2 regions of the Kitasatospora sp. NEAU-69 genome follow, and region 1 is predicted to be linked to the other one. Evidence: riboswitches for the same ligand, from Rfam matches in the RefSeq annotation. Region 1 holds a riboswitch; the other holds the start of a gene.
The links. A riboswitch is a leader RNA that binds a small molecule or an ion and turns the genes downstream of it on or off. The one in region 1 is predicted to bind magnesium.
Positions count from the first base shown of each region.

Region 2: another riboswitch for magnesium. It lies ahead of AC060L_RS29300 (hypothetical protein); the one in region 1 lies ahead of AC060L_RS32605 (MgtC/SapB family protein).

Region 1 is NZ_JBWXUE010000041.1:60,527-67,943, reverse strand. Features, by position in the region: gene AC060L_RS32615 (PucR family transcriptional regulator) at 1-1,113, shown strand, start outside; gene AC060L_RS32610 (type III PLP-dependent enzyme domain-containing protein) at 1,361-2,719, shown strand; M-box (ykoK) riboswitch at 2,753-2,932, shown strand; gene AC060L_RS32605 (MgtC/SapB family protein) at 3,173-3,889, shown strand; gene AC060L_RS32600 (hypothetical protein) at 3,950-4,270, shown strand; gene AC060L_RS32595 (polysaccharide deacetylase family protein) at 4,350-4,952, opposite strand; gene AC060L_RS32590 (MmyB family transcriptional regulator) at 5,395-6,237, shown strand; gene AC060L_RS32585 (hypothetical protein) at 6,350-6,520, opposite strand; gene AC060L_RS32580 (MFS transporter) at 6,519-7,417, shown strand, end outside.
Region 2 is NZ_JBWXUE010000031.1:43,292-50,708, forward strand. Features, by position in the region: gene AC060L_RS29265 (hypothetical protein) at 1-67, shown strand, start outside; gene AC060L_RS29270 (helix-turn-helix domain-containing protein) at 153-737, opposite strand; gene AC060L_RS29275 (dienelactone hydrolase family protein) at 810-1,388, shown strand; gene AC060L_RS29280 (carbonic anhydrase) at 1,440-2,078, opposite strand; gene AC060L_RS29285 (HD domain-containing protein) at 2,246-2,884, opposite strand; gene AC060L_RS29290 (chitinase) at 3,334-4,086, shown strand; gene AC060L_RS29295 (amidase family protein) at 3,981-5,453, shown strand; M-box (ykoK) riboswitch at 5,695-5,874, shown strand; gene AC060L_RS29300 (hypothetical protein) at 6,132-6,587, shown strand; gene AC060L_RS29305 (hypothetical protein) at 6,837-7,196, shown strand.

The sequences.
Region 1 (7,417 bases):
CTGCAACAGGACGGCTTCCTCCAGCAGCTCTGGCGCACGCACGGCGCGCTCCACCGCCGGGCGGACGGCGGCGTCCCCGAGCGGGCGGCCATCGCGGTCCGGGCCGGCGAGGAGATCCTCGGCTCGCTCTGGGTCGCGCCGGCCGGGCAACCGCTGCCACCGACCGTCTCCGAGGCCCTGCAGATCGCGGCTCGCGCGGCGGCGGCCCACCTGCTGCACGACCATGCGCGCCGGGCCGGGCAGCAGGAGCTGGTCCTGGAGGCGACCCGGGCCCTGTTGGAGGGCCGGGGCTCCGCCGACGTGCTGGCGGCGCGGACCGGACTCCCGCCGGCGGGCCGCTGCGCCGTGCTGGCGATCGCCGCCGGGCCGGCCGCAGCTGCGCCCGGGTCGGAGGCGGGCGCAGTCGGGTCGGGCGCGGGCGCAGTCCGGTCGGACGCGGGCGCCGCCACCGACGGCCGGCTGGCCGGCATGGCCGCGAGGCACTGCGCCAGGCGCGGCCACCAGGCGGTCGCGGTGGCCTCGGAGCGGGGCGCCCGGGTGCTGCTCGGCGGTCTGGAGGACGATCCGCCACGGGCCGCCGCGCAGCTGTCCCGCCTGAGCGACTCGCTCGCGCGCGAGCTCTCGGCCGGCCTCGGCCTGCCGGTGCGGATCGGCGTCGGCGAGGTCCGCTCCCGCCTCGACCAGGCACCGCAGTCCGGTCGCACGGCCGACCTGGCGCTGCGCGCCCTGCTCTTCGGCAGCCTGCCCCGCGCCTTCGCCCGTGCCGAGGACCTGCCGGACACGGTGGCCCTGCTGCACGTGCTGGACGCACTGCGCGATCTGGCGCTGCCGGCGGGCAGCTCGGTGACCCGGCTGGTGGCGTACGCGGCGCAGACCGGCGAGACGGTGCTGCTGGACACGCTGCGCGCCTACCTGGAGAACGCGCTGGACGGAGCGAAGGCCGCGCGCGCCCTGAAGGTCCCCGCCAGCACCTTCCGGTACCGGATGGACAAGGTGGAGAAGGTCTGCCGGCTCGACCTGCGTGATCCCGACGCCCGGCTGCTCGCGCAGGTGCAGCTGCGGTTGCTGAGCTCGGGCCTGTCCGGGCCCCAGGAGCCCGCCGACCGGCCCTGAGCCCGCCGCACCGGAGCGGCGCCGGGTTCGTCGCGCCGCACAGCGGAACCGGCCCGAGGCTGTCGCCGCGCACCACGTGGGGCGGTCCGGCACCGGCTCCCGCGCGGGTGGCGCGGCCGACACCCGGGAAATCCGCGTCCCCGGACGAAGACGCCACCGCCGGCCGCCGGGCAGTCTGGCGGTACGCCCCGGGGAGCTCTCCCGGGCGTCCACCGACGATCCAGCCGATCCAACGGAGCGTGGCCCTATGACCGGCCCCAAGCCGACCACCACCCAGCCGACCGATCACCAGGCAGCCGATCACGCGGCAGTCGATCACCAGGCGGCCGCGCGGCGCGAGCTGGTGCTGCGGGCAGCCGTCCGCCGGCAGCTGCTCGACCCCGAGGACGCGCTGCTCGCGGCCTTCGTGGACCTCGACGGGATGGCGGCGAGCGTCACGGCACTGCACCGCGCGTTCCCGGACTCGATGGACGTGCTGCACACCTTCGCGGCGAAGGCGAACTGCCTGGTCCCGGTGCTGGAGCGGCTGCGCGGCCTCGGCATGGGCGTCGAGGTGGCCAGCCCCGGCGAGTTCGCCCAGGCGCTGGCGGCCGGCTTCGACGCCGAGCGGATCGTCTTCGACTCGCCGGCGAAAACCCGGCGCGAGCTGGTCCGGGCGCTGGAGCTCGGCGTCGCGGTGAACGTCGACAACTGGCAGGAGCTCGACCGGATCGACGAGATCCTCCGCACCAGCGACTCCCGGTCCCGGATCGGCGTCCGGGTCAACCCGCAGGTCGGCGGCGGCACGATCGGGGCGATGAGCACCGCCACCGCGACCTCCAAGTTCGGCATCCCGCTGGCGGACGAGGGCAATGCCGACTGGCTGCTGGCGGCGTTCCGGGCACGCCCGTGGCTCAGCCGGATCCACGCGCACGTCGGCTCGCAGGGCTGCCCGCTGGACCTGATGGCCGAGGGGGTCGCCGCGGCCGTCGCCTTCGCCGAGAAGGTGAACGGCGAACTCGGGCGGCGCCAGGTGGTGGGCATCGACATCGGCGGCGGGCTCCCCGTGAACTTCGCCGGCGACGACACCGACCCCAGCTTCGCGACGTACGTGGACCGGCTGCGGGCCCACGCGCCCGCGCTGTTCGGCGGCGACTACCAGGTGGTCACCGAGTTCGGCCGCTCGCTGCTGGCCAAGAACGGGTTCACCGCCGCGTACGTCGAGTACACCAAGACGGCCGGGGGCCGGCCCATCGCCGTCACCCACGCCGGCGCCCAGGTCGCCGCCCGGACGGTCTTCATTCCCGAATCCTGGCCGCTGCGGATCACCGCGCACCACCCCTCGGGCGCCGCCAAGGACGGGGAGCCGGTGCCGCAGGACGTCGCCGGACCGTGCTGCTTCGCCGGCGACCTGGTCGCCCGGGCCCGGCCGCTGCCGCTGCTGGAGCCCGGTGACCTGGTGACGCTCCTCGACACCGGTGCGTACTACGCGACGACGCACTTCCGGTACAACAGCCTGCCCGAGCCGGCCGTGCACGGCTTCACCCTGGACGCCGAGGGCGGCGTGCACTTCGAGCTGCTGCGCCCGGCCGAGAGCATCGACGAGCTGGTGCGGACCGGCCGCTGACACGCTGCGTGTAGGATCGATGAGGTTTTGCAGAAGGCACCTCGTTCGGTGAGGCGTCTTCACGGACACAGGCCACTGACCCGACGACGTCGAGAGACGCCCAGGTTCAGGACAGATCTTCCCGACCTAAGGGTTGATCCCAAGTGGCTTCCCATCCATGCCGGGTGGGATCACGCCGTGGAGTGCCAAAGCTCTGACGAGTTGGGGTGTGCCGGCGACTTCCGTGCGCCGGTCCGCTCCTTGCCGTGTCGATCAGGCGCCCCCGTGCGTCCCGGCCGGAAGGAGGCGAGAGACATGGATTCGAGTTGCAGTAGTCCGGGTCATGAACGGCGACCCCTCATCCGCATGCCCTCGTCCTTCTCCGGCGCGCACCGACCGGCCTGACCCGATCCGATCTGATTGGTCGTCAGAGCGTGGCTGCCGCACGCCTGCAACACCTCTCGGAGGTGCCCTGTGCACACCCTGACCACGTTCGACTTCCTCTCCCGGCTGGCCACCGGGGTCGCCTGCGGCGCGCTGATCGGCGTCGAGCGCCAGTGGCGGGCGCGGCTCGCCGGGCTGCGGACCAATGCGCTGGTGGCGGCCGGCGCCACGCTCTTCGTGCTGTACAGCGAGGCGGTCGGGGACGCGGCGAGCCCGACCCGGGTGGCGTCGTACGTGGTGTCCGGCATCGGGTTCCTCGGCGGCGGGGTGATCCTGCGCGACGGCGCCGGCGTGCGCGGGCTCAACACGGCGGCGACGCTGTGGTGTTCGGCGGCGGTCGGGGTGCTCTCGGCCTCCGGCAAGCTCGACCTCGCGCTGTTCGGCACGCTCGCGGTGCTGCTCGTGCACGTGGTGCTGCGACCGGCCGCGCGGCTGCTGGACCGGGCACCGGCGAGCGGGACCGACCCGGACGCGGCGGTGCGGGCGACCGTGCACGTGGAGTGCGAACGGCAGGCGGAGTCGCACGTGCGGGCGCTGCTGCTGCAGGCACTGGCGGCGGCGAACCTGGCGCCGACCGGACTGCGGGCCCGGCGCGAGCAGACGGACGTGACCAGCGTGCGCGCGGTGGTGACGATCAGCGGGGACGTCGCCGCAGCGCTGGAGCAGGTGGTCACCCGGCTCTCGCTGGAGCCGGGGATCCGCGACCTGCACTGGCACCTGGACGGCGAGGAGGGGGAGGCGGCCTAGGCCCTCTCTCTCGGATCTTGCCGGGCGCGCGACGCTGAGCATCCACGACCGGATCCGTGCATGTCGCTGGACACGACCATCCACGGAATGGTCCTCTACACCGGCGTGGGCGTGGCGGACCACGGCAACACGATCGTGGTGGAGACCATCACCACCGACGGCACCGTCTACCGGACCTTCTGCGAGTTCGCGACCGGTAGCGCCCCCGTGGACTGCGTGACCGGCAATCCGGGGTGGACGGCGGTCACCGCGCAGCCGAACGCCCCGCGGCGCTCCGGCGCCCCGCCCTTCGGCACCGCGGAGCAGCACCGCCCCAGCCCCGCTCAGAAGACGCGGTCGATCAAGCTGATCTGGGAGCCGTACGTCCGGCGTCTGTCCTGACCCGTCAGGCGGCGCATACGTGCCGCCCGTCCCCGGCCACCGTGCCGGGGACGGGCGCACGCTCCTCACACCGTCAGGATCACGAGGTTCCGTCGGGGAGGACGAAGCTGTAACCGCTGTCGATCAGCTGCGGCAGGTAGCTCCGCAGGGCGGCGACGGTGTCGGAGCGGTCGCCGAGCCCGTCGTGGTCGAGGATGATCGACCCGGTCCTGGCGTTGCTCAGGACGCGGTCGGCGACGACCGAGGCGCCGGGGTTGGACCAGTCCTCCGGATCGACGGACCAGGCCACCGGTGCCAGCCCGAGGTCGGCGCAGACGGCCATCGAGGCGTCGGTGAAGTAGCCGCTCGGTGCGCGGAAGAGCGTGGGCGTCGCGCCGGTGACCCGGCTGATGATCTCGCTGGTCCGTTCGATCTCGTCGCGCGTGCCGTCGAGCGAGAGCTGCCCGAGGTTGGTGTGCGACCAGGTGTGGTTGCCCAGCCGGTGGCCCGCGTCGGAGACCTGGCGCGCCACGTCCGGATTCAGCTCGATCTGGGAGCCGACCATGAAGAACGTCGCGGTGACGCCGTACTGCCGCAGCACGGCCAGGACCTGCGGCGTGTAGTCGGCGCTCGGCCCGTCGTCGAGCGTCAGGGCCAGCGTCATCGACCCGGCGTTCACGTAGTACTGCGGTGCCGTCGGCACGCCGTCGGCCGGTACGAGCCCAGGTACGAGCCCAGGTGCCAGGCCCGGCGCCGAGCCTGGTGCGAGACCCGGCGCGCGGGCCGCGAGCGGGGCGGCCGCGGCGCGCCCGGCACCGCAGAGGGAGAACAGGGCCAGGCCGCCTCCGGCTATGAACAGCCGTCTTGAGGGGCCTCCTTGAGCATCGGTCATCATGGCCGAAGTCTTACCCGCCGCCTCGCCGTCGGCAGGTCGAGTGCGTCCCGGAGAGTGAACCGCCGTCACAGGTGCGTCTGCGCGCCCGGCTCCAGCGCGCCGGAAACCTGGCGCGGCTCCTGGACGGCCGACACGCGAACACTCGCCGACGTGCGCGGGACGACATCGTCAGGTCGGCCGGACGGGCCCTGGGTGGGGGCGGGGTGGGGTGCGGCAGGCCGACGCGGCGGCGCGGGCTAGCGTTTTCACCATGAGCACCACGACGGACGATCTGGCCGGCCTCCCCCACCTGCTGCGCGCCTGGCGGGCGCGGGCCGGCGAGCGACTCGGGCTCGGCCGGCCGCTGTCGCAGGTGACGGTCGCCGATCGGCTGCGGATGAGCGAGCGGTGGTACCGCGACCTGGAGCGCACCGGCACGGCGGCACGGCTCGATCCGCAGGTGCTCGCGCTGCTGGCCGAGACGCTGCTGCTGGACGTGGACGAGCGCGCCACGCTCCAGTTGCACGCGCTCGGCGGGGTCCGGTACGCCGGGTCGGTCCAGCGGGTGTACGACCAGCAGGCGAGCTACCGGGAGCAGGACGACACCGCCGGGCTGGCCGCACTCCGGGAGCTGATCGACCGCCAGCTGCCGCGGCCGGCCTTCCTCACCGACTGCTGCTGGGAGCTGCTCGGGCACAACCGGGCGATGGCCGAGTGGTTCCCGTGGGTGTCCGAACCGGGCGCGAACCTGGCGCGGTGGCTGCTGACCGACCCGGCGGCCCGGGTGCGGCTGGACGACTGGAGCCGGCACGCGCGGGCGCAGCTCGGCCTGATCCGCTTCGCGCTGGCCCAGCGCCCGCAGGGCCCCCGGCTGCGCGCGCTGCTCGCGGAGGTGCTGCAGGACGAGGACTGCCGGCGGTTCTGGACCCAACGGGCCTGCGTGGTCGCGCACCGGGACGGCGAACGGATCCGGCTACGGCCTGCGGGCACGGATGGCCAGGCGGACGGTGACCCGGCGGACGGTGAGGGGGCGGACGGTGGCTGGGTGGAGGTGACGGCGCAGGTGCTGATCCCGGCCGGGCGGCAGGAACTGCGGGTCGTCGTGCTCGGCTGATTCCGGTTCTCCCCCGAGTACAGCCGAATTCGCCTCGCCCGGCAATGCCCGCCGACCGGCAAATATTTTCCGGTCCGCTCCCGTTGACAGTCACCGCGGCTCCTTGGAACTCTCATGGTGCACCGACAATCATGCGATGAATTCCCAGGGGAAATACGATGGCCAGCTGCGCGAAAACGGCAGAAGCAGCAGAAGCAGCAGAATCAGCGGAAGAAACAGCAGCAGCGCGGGCACCGGAAATCACCGCCGCCGCCGCGCCCGAGCAGTCGATCCGCTTCACCATGGCGACCGCCTGTCTGCTCATCTTCACCGCGCAGCTCGCCACGACCGTCTACCTCCCCTCACTGCTGACCGTCGAGCGCGAGCTGGCGATGACGCGCGGCACCGCCGCGCTCTCGATCTCGCTCTTCGTGATCAGCAGTGCCGCGCCGGTGCTGCTCTGGGGGCGGGCAGCGGACCGCTGGGGCCGGCGCGCCGCGCTGCTCACAGCGCTCGCGCTCTTCATCGGCGCGAGTGCGCTGCTGGCGGTGGTCGACTCGCCGTCCGGCCTGCTCGCGCTGCGTTCGGTGCAGGGCGCCGGGGCCGGTGGTGCGGCGATCGTCTCCCGGATCCTGGTCCGCGACCTCGGCGGCGGCAGCGCGCTCGCGCGGCGGCTGTCGGTGCTGTCGATCGCCTTCGTCACGGCGCTGGGCGGCGGGCAGTTCCTGGGCGGGTTGATCGGCGCGTACGCGTCCTGGCGGATCGGGTTCGCGCTGGTCGCGGTGCTGGGTGCACTGGGTGCACTGCTGACGCTGCGGCTGCCGCTGCCACCGGCCACGGCGCCGGCACCGGGCGCCCGAGCGGGTGCGGCGGGCGGCCCCGCCGGCGGCTATCTGCACATTCTGCGGGTCCGGGAATTCCTGCTCCCGACCATTGCCGGTGGATTCGGTTATGCCACGATCGTCTTGCTCCAGGAGGTCACGCCGTTCGTCCTCCAGCAGCATTTCGGCCTGAGCATCGACGCGTTCGGTGAGATCGGGCTGCTGACCGGTCTCTGCTATTTCGGCGGCGCGATGGCGGTCAACCGGCTGGCGGCCACGCGCGGTCCCGGCCGGCTGATGCGAGGCGGCGCCGGCGTGATGGGCTGCGCCGCGCTCGGTCTCTCGGCGCTCTGGCTGCTGCCCGACGGGGTGCCGATTCC
Region 2 (7,417 bases), on a different contig from region 1:
GTTCCGCCGGATCATCGTCGAGATCATCGGCCTCGCCGTCAACTCCCGGGCAGGAGGCCGGGCATGAAGACCACCAGCCGGCCCGCGCTGTGGCGCGTGGTGGTGGGCGACGTGCCGGTCGCGGTCGCCGTCGCCCCCGACCAGGCGACGCGTCAGCCCTGTTCTCCGGCTTCCGGGGTCGGCGGCAGGGTCGGGTAGTCGGGGATCGGGTACACGCCGACGGCGAACCCGTGGACCGTCTCACCGGAACGTGGAAGCCGGTCGAACTCGTGGATCACCTGCTCGATGCGCTCCCAGAACTCGGCCGCCTGCTCCTCCGAGATCCGGGCCCGCCGGATGAACTGGCGCAGCCGCCCGAGTTCGTAGGCCGGGGCCGACTCCTTCGCCGCCACCTCGAAGTCATTGAGGTCCGGCGGCAGTGCGCCGTCGGCCGCCTGCCGGCCGAGGCCGACGAAGAACATCCGCGCGGTGCGGCCGTAGTAGCGCTCCTCGATCGCCCGGACCCGGCGCGTCCGCACCACGCGCAGCAGGCCGGCTCTGGCCAGGACCCCGACGTGGTGCGCGACGGTGCTCTTCGGCCGCTTGACCGCGGCGGCGAGCTCGGTGACGGTCGCGGCGCGCTCGTGCAGCAGGCCGAGGAGGGTGGTGCGCAGGGGGTCGCTGATGGCCCGCACCTGCTCGGCGGTGGTGAGCTCGATCGTCTCGTCGAGGTCGTAGTCAGGGGTGTTGCTCGACATGATCGAATGAGACTAGCATCGCCGATCGTTCGAGAAATTTGGATCATTCAGCGAGTCGAAAGCGGGCAGGCCATGGCCGAGGTTGTGCTGTTCCACCACGCTCAGGGACTGACTCCGGGCGTCACGGCCTTCGCGGCCGAGCTGCGTCGGGCAGGCCACACCGTCCATCTGCCGGACCTCTACGAGGGGCACACCTTCGAGACCCTGGAGCAGGGCATCGGCTACGCGAGCCGGACCGGGTTCGACACCGTCATGGAGCGCGGCCTGGCCGCCGCCGCGTCGCTCGGGCCGGAGGTCGTCTACGCGGGCTTCTCGCTCGGCGTCATGCCGGCCCAGCGCCTGGCCCAGACCCGCGCCGGTGCCAAGGGCGCCCTGCTGATCTACTCCTGCCTGCCGGTGTCCGAGTTCGGCGGGGCCTGGCCGGCCGACGTCCCGGTGCAGGTGCACGGGATGGACGGTGACCCGTTCTTCGCCGAGGAGGGCGACCTCGACGCTGCCAGGGAGCTGGCCGCCGCCACCGAGCGTGCCGAGCTGTTCCTCTACCCCGGCAAGGAGCACCTGTTCGCGGACTCCTCGCTGCCGTCCTACGACCGAGCGGCGGCCGAGCTGCTCACCCGGCGTGTCATCGAGTTCCTGGACGGCCTGCGGTAGACGGGATCCCGTCTACCGCAGGCCGGCCCGGCGTCCGCTCGACTCGGCGCGTCAGCTCTGGTCGAGGGCCGGCTCGGCCAGGCCGCGGGTGGTGACGAGGCGGGCCGCGCCGTCGGCGAGCCGGTAGGACAGGCCCACCACGGCGGCGCGCCCGGCGTCGACGGCCTCGGCCACGATGCGGGAGCGCTCCAGGAGCAGGTCGACGGTGTGCCTTATGTGGGTGTCGATGAAGTCCGCGTCGTCGGTGTGGCCGGCGGCGCGGGCGGCCAGCACGCTCGGGGTGACCCGTTCGATCACGTCCCGTACGTAGCCGGCGGCGCTGGTGCCGTCCTCCACGGCGGCTCGGGCGGCGGCGACGGCGCCACAGGAGTCGTGCCCGAGGACCACGACCAGCGGGCTGCCGAGCACGCTGACGCCGTACTCGATGCTGCCGAGCACCTCCGGGCCCATGACGTGTCCGGCGGTGCGGACCACGAACAGGTCACCCAGGCCCCGGTCGAAGATGATCTCCGCGGCCAGGCGCGAGTCCGAGCAGCCGAACAGCACCGCGAACGGGCTCTGGGCCGGGGCGGTGGAGGCCCGGCGGGCGGCGTCCTGGTTGGGGTGCTCGGGGATGCCCGTGGTGAAACGCCGATTGCCGGCCAGCAGCGTTTCGAGGGCCTCGCGGACAGTCAGTCGATCATCGGTCATGGTGGCAGCCTAACGAGTGGGTGCGACGCTGCGCCTGCCCGGTCGTGGCCCTGCGAGAGGCGCCCCCTGGCAGGGCCTGCGCCAGGGCCTGCGCCCGGGCCTGCGCCGGGAGCCTGCGGCAGGCCCGTGGCAGCAGCTCGTGGCAGTGGTCTGCCCGGTCCGGCCGGTCATTCCGGCCAGTCGGAGTTCTTGATGACCTCGACGAAGTCGCCGCGCACGAAACCGGGCACGAAGTGCGCCAGCACGTCCGCCTTGACGTTGCCGAAGGTGGTGTCGGGGCGGTCCTCGATGCCTTCGGTGAAGGCGGCGAGGATCTGGTTCTTGAAGTCCGGGCGGGGGTGAGCGGCCACGACGGCGGCGCGCTTCCCGTCCGGCACCGCGTGGTAGCCGATCCCGAGGACGTCCAGTTCCACACCCCGGGTGACCAGGGCGATCTCGGGCGCCATGTGCAGCGGGATCTCGGGCGTGGTGTGCAGGGCGATGGCGGTCCAGACCCGCTCGGCCGGCTCGCCGGTGATGCCGTGGGTGTGCAGGAACCGGCGGGCCTCGTCGGCGCCGTCGATCTCGAAGCGCTGGTCGTTGCGGCGGTGGCGTGCGGTGAGTCCGAGGTCGTGGAACATCGCCGCCACGTAGAGCAGCTCGGGGTCGAACTCGAGCCCCTGCTCCCGCCCGCGCAATGCGCCCCACAGGAAGACCCGCCGGGAGTGGTGGAACAGCAGCGGCCCGGCGGCCTCGCGGACCAGTTCGGTCGCCTCCCGCGCCAGGTCGCTGTCGGGGATCCGCACGCCCGCGATCGTCTCGTTCATCGCTCCTCCGTCGTCTCGCTCGCCACCCGCTGGATCGGTGGTGTGCCTCCACACTCCCTCGGCGAGGTGGGCCGTGCCATGTCCCTGTGGCCATGGATCCCACAGATCCGGACACGACGCAGTCCGCCGCGTCCGCGCCCGAGCACTGCGCCTGAGCATGGCCCGGCCTCGGGCCGGCCCTCGGGTCGACCTCGGGCGGACGCGGAACCGGCAGGGCGGCCGACGGCACCGCCGGCGGCTGGCTGATCGTCAACCGGCTGACCAGGAAGGCCATCTGTCGGGTGATTCGTTGCCGAATCAATTCCGTCGGGGTGATGACATGCGCAATGCTGAGGCCATCGCTTTTCCCTTGCTTTCCGATCACTTTGTCAACGAAGCGCCGAATATCCGATCCGATTCCGACCGGCCCGGAGCCGTGGGCGGGACGGTCGGCCGCCCGAGGAGTGCCGATGTCCGCAGCCCCTGCCGTGTCCCGAAGCCGAACCCGCGCCCGGTCCCGTCTCCTGGCCGTGCTGAGTGCGACTGCGGTCACGGCCGGGCTGGCGGTCGGGCTGCCTGCGGCCCAGGCGTCCGCCGCCGGGTCGTTCGTGGTCAGCGAGGCGCAGTTCAACCAGCTGTTCCCGAGCCGGAACCCCTTCTACAGCTACCAGGGCCTGGTGGACGCGCTGAGCGCCTACCCGCAGTTCACCACCACCGGTGCCGACGCGGTCCGCAAGCGGGAGGCGGCGGCGTTCCTGGCCAACGTCAGTCACGAGACGGGCGGCCTGAGGTTCGTCGTCGAGCAGAACACGGCCAACTACAGCCACTACTGCGACCAGAGCCAGCCCTACGGCTGCCCGGCCGGCGGGAGCGCCTACTACGGGCGCGGCCCGCTGCAGCTCAGCTGGAACTTCAACTACAAGGCGGCCGGTGACGCCCTCCACATCGACCTGTTGAACAACCCCAACCTGGTCCAGCGTGACGCCACCGTGTCGTGGAAGACCGCCCTGTGGTTCTGGAACAGCGTGAAGGGGGCCGGGACGACGACCCCGCACGACGCGATGGTCAACGCGAGGGGCTTCGGCGAGACGATCCGCAGCATCAACGGCGACCTGGAGTGCAACGGCAAGAACCCGGACGAGCGCAACGACCGGATCAACCTCTACAAGCAGTTCGTCGGTGTCCTCGGCACCGACGTGGGCGGCGGCGCCCTCTCCTGCTGAGCCCCGCGAACCGGGGCCCCGCGCACGAGGTCGTCTCGGCCGCACTCGACCGGGCCGCCGCCGCCGGGCCCCTCAACGCGTTCATCACGCTGGACGCCGAGAGGGCACACACGCAGGCGGCCCGCCATGCCGCTCATTCTCGCCATGACGCCCATGACTCTCACGAGCCTCACGACGCTCGGGCCGGCCAGGCGCCCTGGTGTCTCGTCGTCAAGGACAACATCCATGTCGCGGGCCTGCCCAATACCGCCGGCACCCCCGCGCTCACCGGCTTCGTTCCCGACACCGACGCGCCCGTGGTCGCGGTGCTGCGTTCGGCGGGGGCGATCGTCCTGGGCAAGACGAACATGCACGAGCTCTCCATGGGAGCCACCTCGTGCAACCGCACCTTCGGCGCCGTCGCCAACGCCACCGACCCGGCCCTGTTCGCGGGTGGCAGCAGCGGCGGTACGGCCGCCGCGGTGGCCGCAGGCGTCACCGACGCCGGACTCGGCACCGACACCGGCGGTTCCATCACCGTTCCCGCCGCGCTCAACGGGATCTATGGTCTGCGCCCCAGCGCCGGGCGCTACCCGTCGGCAGGTGTCACGCCGCTGTCCACCACCCGGGACACCCCCGGACCGCTGGCCCGCACCCTGGACCGCCTGATCGAGCTGGACACCCTCGTCACCGGGGAAACCGGCGGCACCCGTGACCCGCGGCGCCCGCTCCGGCTGGGCTTGCCGAGGCACGTGTTCACCGAGGACCTGGAGAGCCCGGTCCGCACCGCCTGGGAGGCGGCAGTCGACCGCCTCGGCGCGGCGCGGATCCGGTGGGTTCCCGTGGACACGGCGCAGCTGGCCGGCTACGACTCCCGGATCGGATTCCCCCTCGTCCTCGGCGAGTTCACCGCAGCCTTCGGCCGCTACCTCCGCGAGCACCGCATCGGACTCACCCTCGCCGAGGTCCTCGACGCGGTCGCCGACCCGGTCATCGCGGAGCTGCTCAAGGCCACCGCGTCGCCCATCACGCTGGCCGCTGCGCTCGGGGAACGCCACGCGATGCAGGCCGCCTACCACGACCTGTTCACCGCGAACGGTCTCGACGCGATGCTGAGCCCGACCGTCCCGGTGTGTGCCCGGTCCCTTCACCGGTACGAGGCGTCCCTGCCCCTCAACGGCCGGGACGTACCCACGTTCCCCACCCTGATCCGCAACACCTCCCCGGCGGCCACCGCGGGCCTGCCGTCACTGACGATCCCGCTCCCGGTCACCGGGTCCGCCCCCGTCGGCCTCCAGCTCGTCGGCCCACGGCTGGCCGACCGGGATCTGCTCTCCGTGGCCGCGCGGATCGACACTCTTCTTCGCCCCGAAGAGGCTCCCGCATGAGAGATCGGTGACAACCATGGCTGACCAGTCAACCGCGCCCACGGTCCGAAGCGTGACCCGCCGGAGGTCGACCGCAGCGGCGGCTGGGATGCGGCCGGGCGCGCTGCCGGGCGGGCCGTGCGGGCGGGGCGGGCCGTGCGGGTCACAGGAGTTGACGTGACGTCAGCCGACGAGGCGGCGGCCGGAGTCGGAACGGGCTTGCGCGGCCGGCCCTGAGGTCTATAGTGGCTGGTGTTTCAGAAAGGCACCTCGTTCGGTGAGGCGTCTTCACGGACACAGGCCACTGACCCGACGACGTCGAGAGACGCCCAGGTTCAGGACAGATCTTCCCGACCTAAGGGTTGATCCCAAGTGGCTTCCCGCCCATGCCGGGTGGGATCACGCCGTGGAGTGCCAAAGCTCTGACGAGTTGGGGTGAGCCGGCGGTTTCCGTGCGTCGGCGAGCTCCTTGCCGTGTCGATCAGGCGCCGTCGCGCGCCCCGGCCGGGAGGAGGCGAAGACATTGGACAGCAGTAGTCCGGGCCGTAAACGGCCCTGCGTCCGCCCGTCCTCACCTCTCATCGGCGCGCGCTGACTCCTCGATCGACACTGGCCACGATCCACCCGACGGTGGCGTGGGTGCCCGGTCGATGCGCTGCGCGCGCCCTCCAACAGCCCTTGTGCTCCCGGAGGTCAGCCATGTCCAGCCTCACGTTCACCCCGGCCGTGCGCGAGTCCGCCACGGTCGCGTCGCACAGCGGCGGCCACCACCACGACCGCCGAGCCGGACGCCTGCTGCGCGCGCTCGGCCTGCAGTGGACCGGGCGGGCGCCGTCCACCACCGGGCCCTGCTGCCCGGCGGTACCCCTCAGTGCACCCGCCACCGGCAGGGCCCGCGGGTGCCTGCGGTTGACACTGCAGGACGGCGAACCACGGCTGTACCTGCTCGACCCCCGCGACTTCGCCGCCACCACCTCGCCCGACGTCGCGTACGACGCCCGGGTGCACACGGCCTACCAGCTGACCCTCCAGGGCCATCGCCCCGATTGGCTCGCCCAGCACCTCGACCTGCCGCCCGCGGCTGCCCGCTGCATCGGCGAGCAGGCGGAGCGCTCCGGCCCGGACGGCCCCGGCACGCCACCCCCGCGCATCTGATTGTCCATCAACGCCGCATTGCCGCAGGATCGGTGGGCTTCCGCGTGCCAGTGAGTCACCGTTGCCCCTGCGCCTGTCCAACCCCTTGCCAGCGCTCGTACTCCGCTGGCACGCGGTAACCCCCTGCTCTGCGCCTTTCCCCAACTCCCGTACGGCCATCGGTCGTTCCGGTGCTTTGGCGTGCGCTCTCGCAGAGTCCTGCCCTGCCGTGCCCGAAATCGGCCACGGCCTCCCCGAGGTGAGCTCATCGTGTCCGTCTTCACCGCTTTCCAAGCCCAAGGCCAAACCCAGGCCCATGTCCGCCCGTCCACCCGACCGGCCCGGTACGCGGCCACCGTCAGGTGGCTCAGGGTGCGAGCCGCGCTCGCCGGTGTCGTCCGCCGGATCGCCGACAGCCCCGCCGACAGCCCGGTGTGGCTGGCGATCGCCGCCGACCGGGCCGCACACCAGCCGGTCCACTGGCAGGTCCGCCGCCAGGCCCGTGGGCAGGCCCGCCAGGGCGGCCACGGGCAGGCCGCTGCGCAGGTCCGGCTGCACACCCGCTGGCGCACCGTGGCCGGCGCCGACGGAACCTCCCGCCTGGTCGCCGGCTGGCACGCCGACAACTGACCGGCCGGCAACTGACCGGCCCGGCCCGCGGGTCGGCTACAAGTACGACCCGGGTCGCGCCCTCACATCGTGACCGCATCGTTCGCCGACAGATCGTCAGTGATCCATCAGTGATCCATCAGGGAAGCGTCAGGAGTCCGGGGTGGGGCGTTCGGACGGCCCTAGCATCCGAGCAATCGTCACTCCTCTGTAGACGAACGTCAGCACGCCCAGCGATCGAG